Regions from separate parts of the Actinospica robiniae DSM 44927 genome, predicted to be linked through region 1. Evidence: riboswitches for the same ligand, from Rfam matches in the RefSeq annotation. Region 1 holds a riboswitch; each other region holds the start of a gene.
What was found. Region 1 has a riboswitch for ZMP and ZTP ahead of ACTRO_RS32105 (serine hydroxymethyltransferase). Riboswitches for the same ligand answer to the same signal wherever they lie in the genome.

Region 1 (3,267 bases):
CGACCACCGCGACGGTGCCGGACGGGTCGCGCCAGTGCTCCTCGCCGCCGCCCGGGATCAGCCGGCGCAGCATCTGGTCCGCGGTCCAGCGCACAGTGGCCACCGTCGGGATGCCGAGCCGCTCGTAGATCTCGGCCCGGCGCGGGTCGTAGATGCGCGCGCAGACGTTCTCCACGCCGAAGGTCTCCCGGGCCACCCGGGCCGCGATGATGTTCGAGTTGTCGCCGGAGGAGACCGCGGCGAACGCGCCGGCGCCCTCGATCCCGGCCGCGATCAGAGTGTCCCGGTCGAAGCCGGTGCCGGTCACGCGACGACCGCGGAAGATTCCCCCGAGCCGGCGGAAGGCCTGCGGATCCTGGTCGATCACGGCGGCGCTGTGCCCCAGTTCCTCCATGCTCAGGGCCAGCGTGGAACCCACGCGGCCGCAGCCCATGATCACGATATGCACAGTGCCCGGTCTCCTCGAAGCTCGTCGATGGTGGCGAGGGCCGCGGCGCGTCCTCACGGTGACGTGTCTATCATCCGTCCGTCTTCAGGAACAGCGGCGGGTGCGGCCGCTCCCGCCGCGCACGCCCTACCCTTGAGTGTCACCCGCCGGAGCCCCGGCCATCCACGCGAGACAAGGAAACACCGTGCCGCGCAGCGCCTCCTCCCGCCCCTCCACCCGCGCCCACGCGCCCGCCGAGCGCCCCGACGCCGGGCCCTCGCTGGTCGGCGAGCGCTTCGAGGTGCGGGTCGGGCCGGTGGCGCACGGCGGCTTCTGCGTGGCCCGGCACGAGGGGCGCGCGGTGTTCGTGCGGCACGCGCTGCCGGGCGAGCACGTGGTGGTGGAGGTGACCGAGGGGCACGGGAACGACCGCTACCTGCGAGCGGACGCGGTCGAGGTGCTCGAGGCCTCCGCCGACCGGGTGCCCGCGCCGTGCCCGTACGCCGGGCCGGGCAAGTGCGGGGGCTGCGATTGGCAGCACGCGGCGCCCGAGGCGCAGCGGGCGCTGAAGGCGGCGGTGATCCGGGAGCAGTTGCAGCGGCTGGCCGGGATCGAGCGCAACGTCGTGGTCGAGCCCGCGCCGGGCGACGCGGACGGCCTCGGCTGGCGCACCCGGGTGCAGTTCGCCGTGGACGGGCAGGGCCGTGCCGGACTGCGCAAGAGCCGCTCGCACGACGTGGTGCCGGTCGAGCAGTGCCTGATCGCCGCGGACGGCGTCGAAGAAGTGGGGATCGAGCAGCGCGACTGGTCCGGGGTGGCCGGCGTCGAGGTGATCGCCTCCACCGGGTCCTCGGACCGGGCCGTGGTGGTCACACCGCTGCCCAAGCCGCTCGGCCGCATGCCCATCGTCGAGCTCGACGTGCCGGTCTCGGTGCTGCGCGGGGACGGCGAGGGCGGAGCCGCCCGGGTGCACGGCCGGGCCCAGGTGCGGGAGGTGGCCGCCGGGCGCACCTTCAAGATCAGCGGATCAGGGTTCTGGCAGGTGCACCCGGCCGCCGCGGACGTGCTGAGCCAGGCCGTGCTCGAGTACGTCGACGCCCGGCCCGGCGAGACCGCGATGGACCTGTACAGCGGCGTGGGCCTGTTCGCGGCCGGTCTGGCCGCGGCGGTCGGCCCGGACGGCGAGGTGGTCGCGGTGGAGTCCGACCGCGGCGCGGTGGCCGACGCGCGGACCAACCTGGCCGAGTTCGAGCACGTCGTGCTGGTCGAGGACCGGGTGGACAAGGCCATCTCCCAGGCGCCGGCCGGGTTCGAGGCCGAGGTCGTGGTGCTCGACCCGCCGCGGGCCGGCGCCGGGCGCAACGTGGTGGCCGGGATCGCCGGCCTGCGCCCGCGCGTGATCGCCTACGTGGCCTGCGACCCGGCCGCCCTGGCCCGGGATCTGGGCTACTTCGCCGAGCGCGGATACCGGCTGACCGGCCTGCGCGCCTTCGACCTGTTCCCGATGACCCACCACGTCGAGTGCGTGGCCAAGCTGGAACGGGCGTAAAGCGCTCGCCCGGTCCCGGTAGGATCCGTGGTGGAGGGCCGCGACTGGCGCCAACGAGGTGGAACCGACCACCGTGGAGCGGCCCGGATCATCAGCAGTGGGCACCGTGCGCCTGGGTGACCGCCGACGAGTCGACCCTGACCTGGAGGCACCGTGCACGAGCCCGCCCTGACCCACCTGGCCGCAGCCGACCCCGAGATCGCCCGGCTGGCCGAAGCCGAGGCGAAGCGCCAGTTCGAGAAGATCCGGCTGATCGCCTCGGAGAACTACGTCTCCACCGCCGTGCTCGAGGCCACCGGCACGGTCTTCACCAACAAGTACTCCGAGGGGTACGCCGGCAGGCGCTACTACGAGGGCCAGCAGGTCGTCGACCAGCTCGAGCGCCTGGCCATCGAGCGGGCCAAGAGCCTGTTCGGCGCCGAGCACGCGAACGTCCAGCCGTACTCGGGCTCGCCCGCCAACCTGGCGGTCTACCTGGCCTTCATGACCCCCGGCGACACCGTGCTCTCGATGGACCTGCCGATGGGCGGCCACCTGACCCACGGCTCCCCGGTCTCGGCCACCGGCAAGTGGTTCCGGCCCACCCACTACGGGGTGCGCCAGGAGACCGGCCGGGTCGACATGAACGACGTGCGCGAGATCGCGCTGCGCGAGCGGCCCAAGCTGATCATCGCGGGCGGCACGGCCATCCCGCGCACCATCGACTTCCCGGCCTTCGCCGAGATCGCCAAGGAGGTCGGCGCGATCCTGCTGGCCGACATGGCGCACATCGCCGGCCTGGTCGCGGGCGGCGCGCACCCGACCCCGGTGGGCTACGCCGACGTGATCTCCACCACCACGCACAAGACCCTGCGCGGCCCGCGCGGCGCCATGCTGCTGTCCACCGAGGAGCACGCCAAGGCGATCGACAAGGCGGTCTTCCCGGGCCTGCAGGGCGGCCCGCACAACCACACCACCGCCGGCATCGCGGTGGCGCTGGCCGAGGCGGCCCGGCCCTCGTTCCGCGACTACGCGGCCGGCATCGTGGCCAACGCCCAGGCCCTGGCGGCGGCCCTGCTCGAGCGCGGCTTCGACCTCGTCTCCGGCGGCACCGACAACCACCTGCTGCTGCTCGACCTGAGCAACAAGGAGGTCACCGGCAAGGTGGCGGCGAAGGCGCTGGACGTGGCCGGCATCGAGCTGAACTTCAACTCGGTGCCGTTCGACACCCGCCGTCCGTTCGACCCCTCCGGCCTGCGCCTCGGCGCCGCCGCGATCACCACCCGCGGCCTGGGCACCGAGCACATGCCGC
Region 2 (3,267 bases), 2.4 Mb from region 1:
CACCTTCGTCAACGGCCGGAAGATCGGCCAGCGCGAGGCGCACCACACCCCCGAGCAGGGCCGCGCGCTCGGCTTCCAGGAGCGGGACCTGGTCGACGGGGACGAATTGCGGCTGGGCAAGTCCGTCGCCTTCCGGATCGAGGTGAGCCTTCCGCCGCCCGAGGATCCGGCCACGGTCTTGACGATGATCCCGCCGGGCTGCTCGAAGTGCGGGCGCGAGATCACGCACGAGATCGGCACGAGGTTGGGCGAGTACGTCTGCGCGGACTGCCGGACGGAGCCGGACGCCGTACTCAGGCTGCTGATAGACCTGGCGCAGGACGGCGAGCGGGCGGAGCTCGCGCCGATCGCGCAGTACACGCTGCTTCGGGAACTCGGCCGGGGCGGAATGGGCGCGGTGTACCTGGCGCGGCACCAGCACACCGGGCACGAGGTCGCGCTCAAGCTCATGCTGCCGAAGGTGGCGGCGAACCCCAACGCCCGCAAGCGATTCCTGCGCGAGGTCGCGCTAACCAGGGTCCTGCGACACCCCAATATCGCCGCGCTCTACGAGGACGGGTTCGCCGACGGCGCGTTCTTCTTCACCACCGAATACTGCGCGGGTGGCAGTCTGGACCGGCTGCTGGAGTACCGCGGTGGGCGGCTGTCCGTAGACGAGGCGCTGCGCTACACCCTGGACGTCGCAGCCGGCCTCGAGTACGCGCACGGCCAGGGCGTGGTGCACCGCGATCTGAGCCCCTCGAACGTTCTGCTCGCCAACGGTCCGTGGACGTCGGGCGGCGGATCTGCCGGGTTCACGGCGAAAGTGGGCGACTTCGGCCTGGCCAAGGCCTTCGATCAAGCCGGGCTCAGTGGTCTGACACGCACCGGCACGACCGCCGGCAAGCCCTGGTACATGCCGAGGCAGCAGGTGGTGAACTTCCGGGACGTGCCGTTCGCGGTGGACGTCTGGGCGCTGGCGGCGTGCCTGTACAAGTGCCTGACCGGCGCGTACGTGCGGGACTTCGGAGTGCAGGACCACTGGCACGTGATCCTGCACTCCGCCCCGGTGCCGATCCGGCAGCGTGAGCCGAACGTGCCGGGCGCATTGGCCCAGGTGATCGACTACGCGCTGCAGGAGCAGCCTGCGATCGGTTTCGCGACGGCCCGCGAGTTCGCCGACGCGTTGCGCCGGGCTCGATCAGAGCTCTGATTAAAGCGACCGGCCGAGCTGCTGCGCGGCGGCGCGTACGGTCTGCTCGAGCAGCACGGCGATCGTCATCGGCCCGACGCCGCCAGGGACCGGGGTGATCAGCGATGCGCGGCGGGCGGCGGCCTCGAACTCGACGTCGCCGACATTGCCCGGGCTGTATCCGGCGTCGATCACGACCGCGCCGGACTTGACCCAGCCGCCGCGGATGAGCTCCGGCCGCCCTACCGCCGCCACCAGGACGTCCGCGGATCGGGTGATCTCGGGCAGGTCGACGGTACGTGAGTGGCAGTACGTCACCGTGGCGTCGCCGGCGAGCAGCAGCATGCCGATCGGCTTGCCGAGGATCGGGCTGCGGCCCACCACGACGGCGTGCCGGCCTGCGAGTTCGACCCCGTATTCACGCAGCAGCCGCATGACGCCGCCGGGGGTGCAGGATTGGAAGCCCGGCAGCCCGAAGCTCAACGCGGCGAAGGAGTGCAGGGTGACGCCGTCGACGTCCTTGGCAGGGTCGATGGCCTCGAACACGGCACGCTCGTCGACGGCGGCCGGCGCCGGGTGCTGGACCAGGATGCCGTGCACGTCCGGATCAGCTGACAGGGCACTGACGGCCTCGACCACCTCGGACGTGGTCGCGCTCTGCGGCAGCGCGACGTGGCGCGAGCGGATACCGGCCTTTGCACAGCGGTTCTGCTTCATCCGCACGTAGGTGGCCGAAGCCGGGTCGTCGCCGACCAGAACGGTGGCCAGACACGGCGTCACGCCGGTGTCGCGGGCGAGCGCGGCCGCGTCGCGGGTGGCGGCTTCGAGGATGCGGGCGGCGACGGCGGTGCCGTCCATGAGGCGGGCGGTGGAGGTGAGGGTCATCTCAGTGGCTTTTCCTGGGCTCGGCGCGGTCGCAGTGATCGCCCAGGCGCGCGGCAGGGCGGTGCTGAAACCCGCCGGGCCGCTCCCCGGTGGTAGCCCACCTCAGCGCCAGTCACGGCCCGCGCTCACGCTACCAAGGGCGACGGCGCGGATCGAGGGGATTTCGGTGGCCGACGCGCCGTCAGGCTTGTCAGGATCAACCTGACAAGCTAGCGTCAGCCGTGTCAGGGCGAGCCTGACACGCTGCCGAAGGAGAGCGACGATGACCCAGATTGACGAGGCCGAGCCGATCCGGTGCTCCTTCTGCTCCAAGCCGCACGCGGAGGTGGAGAAGGTCGTCGCCGGGCCGGGCGTCTACATCTGCAACGAGTGCGTGGGCCTGGCCGAGACGATCATCGCCGAGCACATGGGCCGGGCGTCCAGCCCGCGCATGCCGGAATGGGCCGACCTCACCGACGCGGAGATGCTCACCCGCCTGGCCCGGATGGCGCGCACGGCCCAGCAGGTGGAGGCCGGGCTGCGCGAGTGGGTCCAGGAACTGCGCCGCCGCGGGACGACCTGGGCGAAGATCGGCGAGTCGCTGGGGATCAGCCGGCAGTCGGCCTGGGAGCGATTCTCGGGCGAGGAGTGAGCGCGGCACCGGCCCGCAGAACCGGCCGGGTGGTCGATGATGGATCGTGGCCACAGTGAATCTGCGGAAGATGACAGAGATCGAATACGCGGCGGCGACGGAGCATCGCGAGGCCGAATCAGTACGAGTGCTGAGTAAGGTCATGCCGGAGGACCTCGCCGTGGAGCGGGTCCGCCGCGGCACGGCCAGATTCCTCCCCGACGGCCTCGACACCGCCGACCACTACCTCCTGACGGCGGAGAACGAAGCCGGTGAGGCCGTCGGCAACACCTGGATCGGCCCGGACCCCAGCAACGCGAGCGCAGCCTGGGTATACGACCTCAACGTCTTCACGCCCTTCCGGCGCCGCGGCTACGGAACCGCCATCCTCACGGCCGCGGAGGCGTTTCGCCGCCGGCGAGGGCCGAACGGCGTTGGGCCTGAGCGTCGACGGCGACAACGAGGCAGCGATCGCGCTGTATCGCGGTCGAGGGTTCGCCGTGACGTCCATGTCCATGCGGAAGAAGATCCAGGCGACGACGTGACCGGACTGGAGACCGCTATGTCGACAAATGAACATGACCCTATTACTCGAGACCTG
Region 3 (3,267 bases), 5.7 Mb from region 1:
CAGGCGGCTACCGGGCCGGCCGGCACGCCTGACTCCGGCCGGAATACCGGATGACGCCGTACGTCCGGGTGCGGCGAGATCATTGCGTACACGGAGAAGTAAGGGCCCTCAGGCTGCGCCGGGCCGCAGCCTCACCGGCGGGTGCATGACAGCTGAAGGACAACCGGCTCGACAGTCGGCAGAAAGATGGAGGAGATCATGGGTGGGACCGACGACTTTCGCGAGAGCGGCTTGAAGTTCCCCGAGGGGTTCGTGTTCGGCGCCGCGACCTCTGCCTACCAGATCGAGGGCGCCGCCACCGAGGACGGACGCGGACCGAGCATCTGGGACACCTTCAGCCACGCTCCGGGCAACGTCGAGAACGGCGACACCGGTGACGTCGCAGTCGACTTCTATCACCGCGTCGAGGAAGACCTCGACCTCATCAAGAGCCTGAGCCTGTCCGCCTACCGTCTGTCCATCGCGTGGCCGCGCGTCATCCCCGCCGGGACCGGCGAGGTCAACGAAGCCGGCCTCGCGTTCTACGAGAAGGTCGTCGACGGCCTGATCGCACGCGGCATCGAGCCCGTCGTGACGCTGTATCACTGGGACCTTCCGCAACCGCTCGAGGACCGTGGCGGCTGGACCAATCGTGAGACGAGCTACGCCTTCGCCGAGTACGCGCGAGTCGTGGGCGAGCGCCTCGGTGACCGGGTCGCGGTGTGGACCACGCTCAACGAGCCTTGGTGCTCGGCCTACCTCGGATACGCGAGCGGCGAACACGCCCCCGGCCGCCGCAACGAAGCCGACTCGTTCCGGGCCGTGCATCATCTGAACCTCGGACACGGCCTGGCACTCATCGAACTGCGGAAGGTCGTCACACGGCCGGACGCCACGTTCTCGGTCACCCACTGCCTGGCGATGGCCTACGCCGCCGATCCCGCCAACCCCGAGGACGTCGATGCCAAGCGCCAGATCGAGACGATGCAGAACCGGGCTTTCACGGACCCGCAGCTGCGCGGCTTCTACCCGGCCGATCTATTCGAGGACACCAAGCACATCACGGACTGGTCGTTCGTGCAGGACGGGGACCTCGAGCTGATCCACCAGCCCATCGACGTGCTGGGCGTCAACTACTACTGCACCGGCACCGCGCAGCGCAGTTCCGAGCACTCGACCGAGGGAACCGCATACCCGGGCGCGACGCGTGTCCAGCCCGTCGAACAGCCGGGGCCGCGCACGGACACGGGCTGGAACATCGCGCCGCAGGGTCTCTATGACCTGCTCGTCGCAACGCACGAGGCGTACCCCGAATACGAGATCGTGGTCACGGAGAACGGCGCGGCGTACCGCGACCACGTCGTCGACGAGGACGGCGTCAAGCGCGTGCACGACCCCGAACGCGTCGACTACCTCCTGCGCCACTTCGTGGCGGCGCACCGCGCGATCGAGGCCGGAGTGCCGCTGACCGGGTACTTCGTGTGGTCGCTGATGGACAACTTCGAGTGGGCCTTCGGCTACTCCAAGCGGTTCGGCATCGTCTACGTCGATTACGAGACCCAGGAACGCACCCGGAAGGACAGCGCGCTCTGGTACACGAAGCTCGCCGAAACGGGTGTCATCCCGGCGGATCAGTAGGCTGCCTGACTCGTCGCCTCCCGGGCGTATGCCGAAGTATCCGGGCGCCGGGCGCGCGGAACCGATAAGGTTGCGTGCAGCTGCGACTGGCGAGGGTGGAGTGACCACCGGGAAGCGGCTTGGATCCGATGCGAGCGTCGACCGCCTGGGCGCTTCCGTCAGCGATGCCGCTGAGGAGGCCAGGGTTATGGAACTGCGCTATGGCATGAACCCGCACCAGGGCGCGGCGGAGGCCGCGCCGGTCTCGCAAGGCCGATGGCCGTTGCGTGTGCTCAACGGGAACCCCTCGCTCATCAACATGCTCGACGCGCTCAACGGATGGCAATTGGTCCGCGAGGCGCGCCGAGTCCTGGGCCGGGAAGTCGCCACCTCGTTCAAACACGTCTCGCCCGCCGGGGCGGCGACTTCCGGCCCCGTCGAGGACGACATCGCCGAACTCTACGGCGTGTCCGCGGCGGACCTGAGCGCCGTGGCCGGCGCCTATCTGCGTGCCCGCGACGCGGATCCGAAATCGTCGTACGGAGACCTCGCCGCCGTCTCGGAGCCGGTGGACGAGGCGCTGGCCGAGGTCCTCAGCGGGCTGGTGTGCGACGGGATCATCGCGCCCGGATACGCGCCGGGCACGGTCGCGAAGCTGAGCCGTAAGAAGGACGGCCGGTTCCTCGTGATGGAGGCCGACGCGGGCTACAGCCCGCCACCACGCGAGACGCGCGAGGTGTTCGGGCTTCGTCTGACTCAGGACCGCGACACGGCACCGGTGACGGCCGACGTACTCACCCGCGCCGTGGACGGGCAGCAGTTGCCACCCCGGGCCGTCGCCGATCTCTTGCTCGGGCTGGTCGTCCTGCGCTATACCCAGTCCAACTCCGTTTGCTACGTACGAGACGGGGTGACGATCGGCATCGGCGCGGGGCAGCAGTCCCGCGTCGACTGCACCAGGCTCGCCGGCGCCAAGGCGGACACGTGGTGGCTGCGGCGCCACCCGTCCGTTCGCGCTATGGCCTTCCGTCCCGAAATCCGCCGCCAGGAGCGGATCAACTGGCAGATCCGCTTCATCGAAGGCGGGCTGACTGGCGAGGAGGCGACCCGCTTCGCCGAGGCCCTGTCCGTGCCCGCCGAGGCACTCACCGCCGACGCGCACTCGCGGTGGATCGCAGGTCTCGACGGCGTCGCCCTCGCCTCCGACGGTGCCCTGCCCTTCCGCGACAACGTCGACCATGCCCGACGCCACGGCGTGCGCTACATCGCCGAACCCGGCGGATCCACCCGCTCCTCCGAAGTCGAACAGGCCTGCCGCGAACACGACATCGTCCTCGCCCGCACCGGCCTGCGCCTGTTCCACCACTGAGCGCCGCGGGCCGGCCCTTTGAAATCACCCCCACGACCTACGCTCAGAAAACACCGGGACTCCCGCAGATGTAGGCACTACCGGTCAGGCTGCGCCGACCGGCAACCCACGACAACTTGCGAGCGAGGCCCGGCCTCACAAACCGGCACCTACATACCGTCTAGGTCGACGATAACGAGGGAGCGCGTCTGGTGTGGCCCGCGTGGCAGAGCTGGGCAGGGCTGGCATGGATATGCCGGCGTACAGTCAGGGGTCTTCTGACTGTACCCGGCCCTGTAGGGTCTAGCGCCTCGCCAGCGGCA

Region 2: linked by a shared signal. The riboswitch ahead of ACTRO_RS42300 (bifunctional 5,10-methylenetetrahydrofolate dehydrogenase/5,10-methenyltetrahydrofolate cyclohydrolase) and the one ahead of ACTRO_RS32105 (serine hydroxymethyltransferase) in region 1 are both predicted to bind ZMP and ZTP.
Region 3: linked by a shared signal. The riboswitch ahead of ACTRO_RS07690 (phosphoribosylaminoimidazolecarboxamide formyltransferase) and the one ahead of ACTRO_RS32105 (serine hydroxymethyltransferase) in region 1 are both predicted to bind ZMP and ZTP.

The regions. Positions count from the first base shown of each region.
Region 1 covers NZ_KI632511.1:7,452,452-7,455,718, forward strand. Annotated here, with positions in the region: gene ACTRO_RS32095 (potassium channel family protein) at 1-448, opposite strand, end outside; gene ACTRO_RS32100 (class I SAM-dependent RNA methyltransferase) at 633-1,976, shown strand; ZMP/ZTP riboswitch at 2,007-2,101, shown strand; gene ACTRO_RS32105 (serine hydroxymethyltransferase) at 2,130-3,267, shown strand, end outside.
Region 2 covers NZ_KI632511.1:9,868,589-9,871,855, reverse strand. Annotated here, with positions in the region: gene ACTRO_RS42305 (protein kinase domain-containing protein) at 1-1,192, shown strand, start outside; gene ACTRO_RS42300 (bifunctional 5,10-methylenetetrahydrofolate dehydrogenase/5,10-methenyltetrahydrofolate cyclohydrolase) at 1,193-2,056, opposite strand; ZMP/ZTP riboswitch at 2,090-2,182, opposite strand; gene ACTRO_RS42295 (ClpX C4-type zinc finger protein) at 2,319-2,687, shown strand; gene ACTRO_RS50160 (GNAT family N-acetyltransferase) at 2,758-3,267, shown strand, end outside.
Region 3 covers NZ_KI632511.1:1,775,249-1,778,515, forward strand. Annotated here, with positions in the region: gene ACTRO_RS07680 (carboxymuconolactone decarboxylase family protein) at 1-32, shown strand, start outside; gene ACTRO_RS07685 (GH1 family beta-glucosidase) at 199-1,617, shown strand; ZMP/ZTP riboswitch at 1,690-1,775, shown strand; gene ACTRO_RS07690 (phosphoribosylaminoimidazolecarboxamide formyltransferase) at 1,805-2,965, shown strand.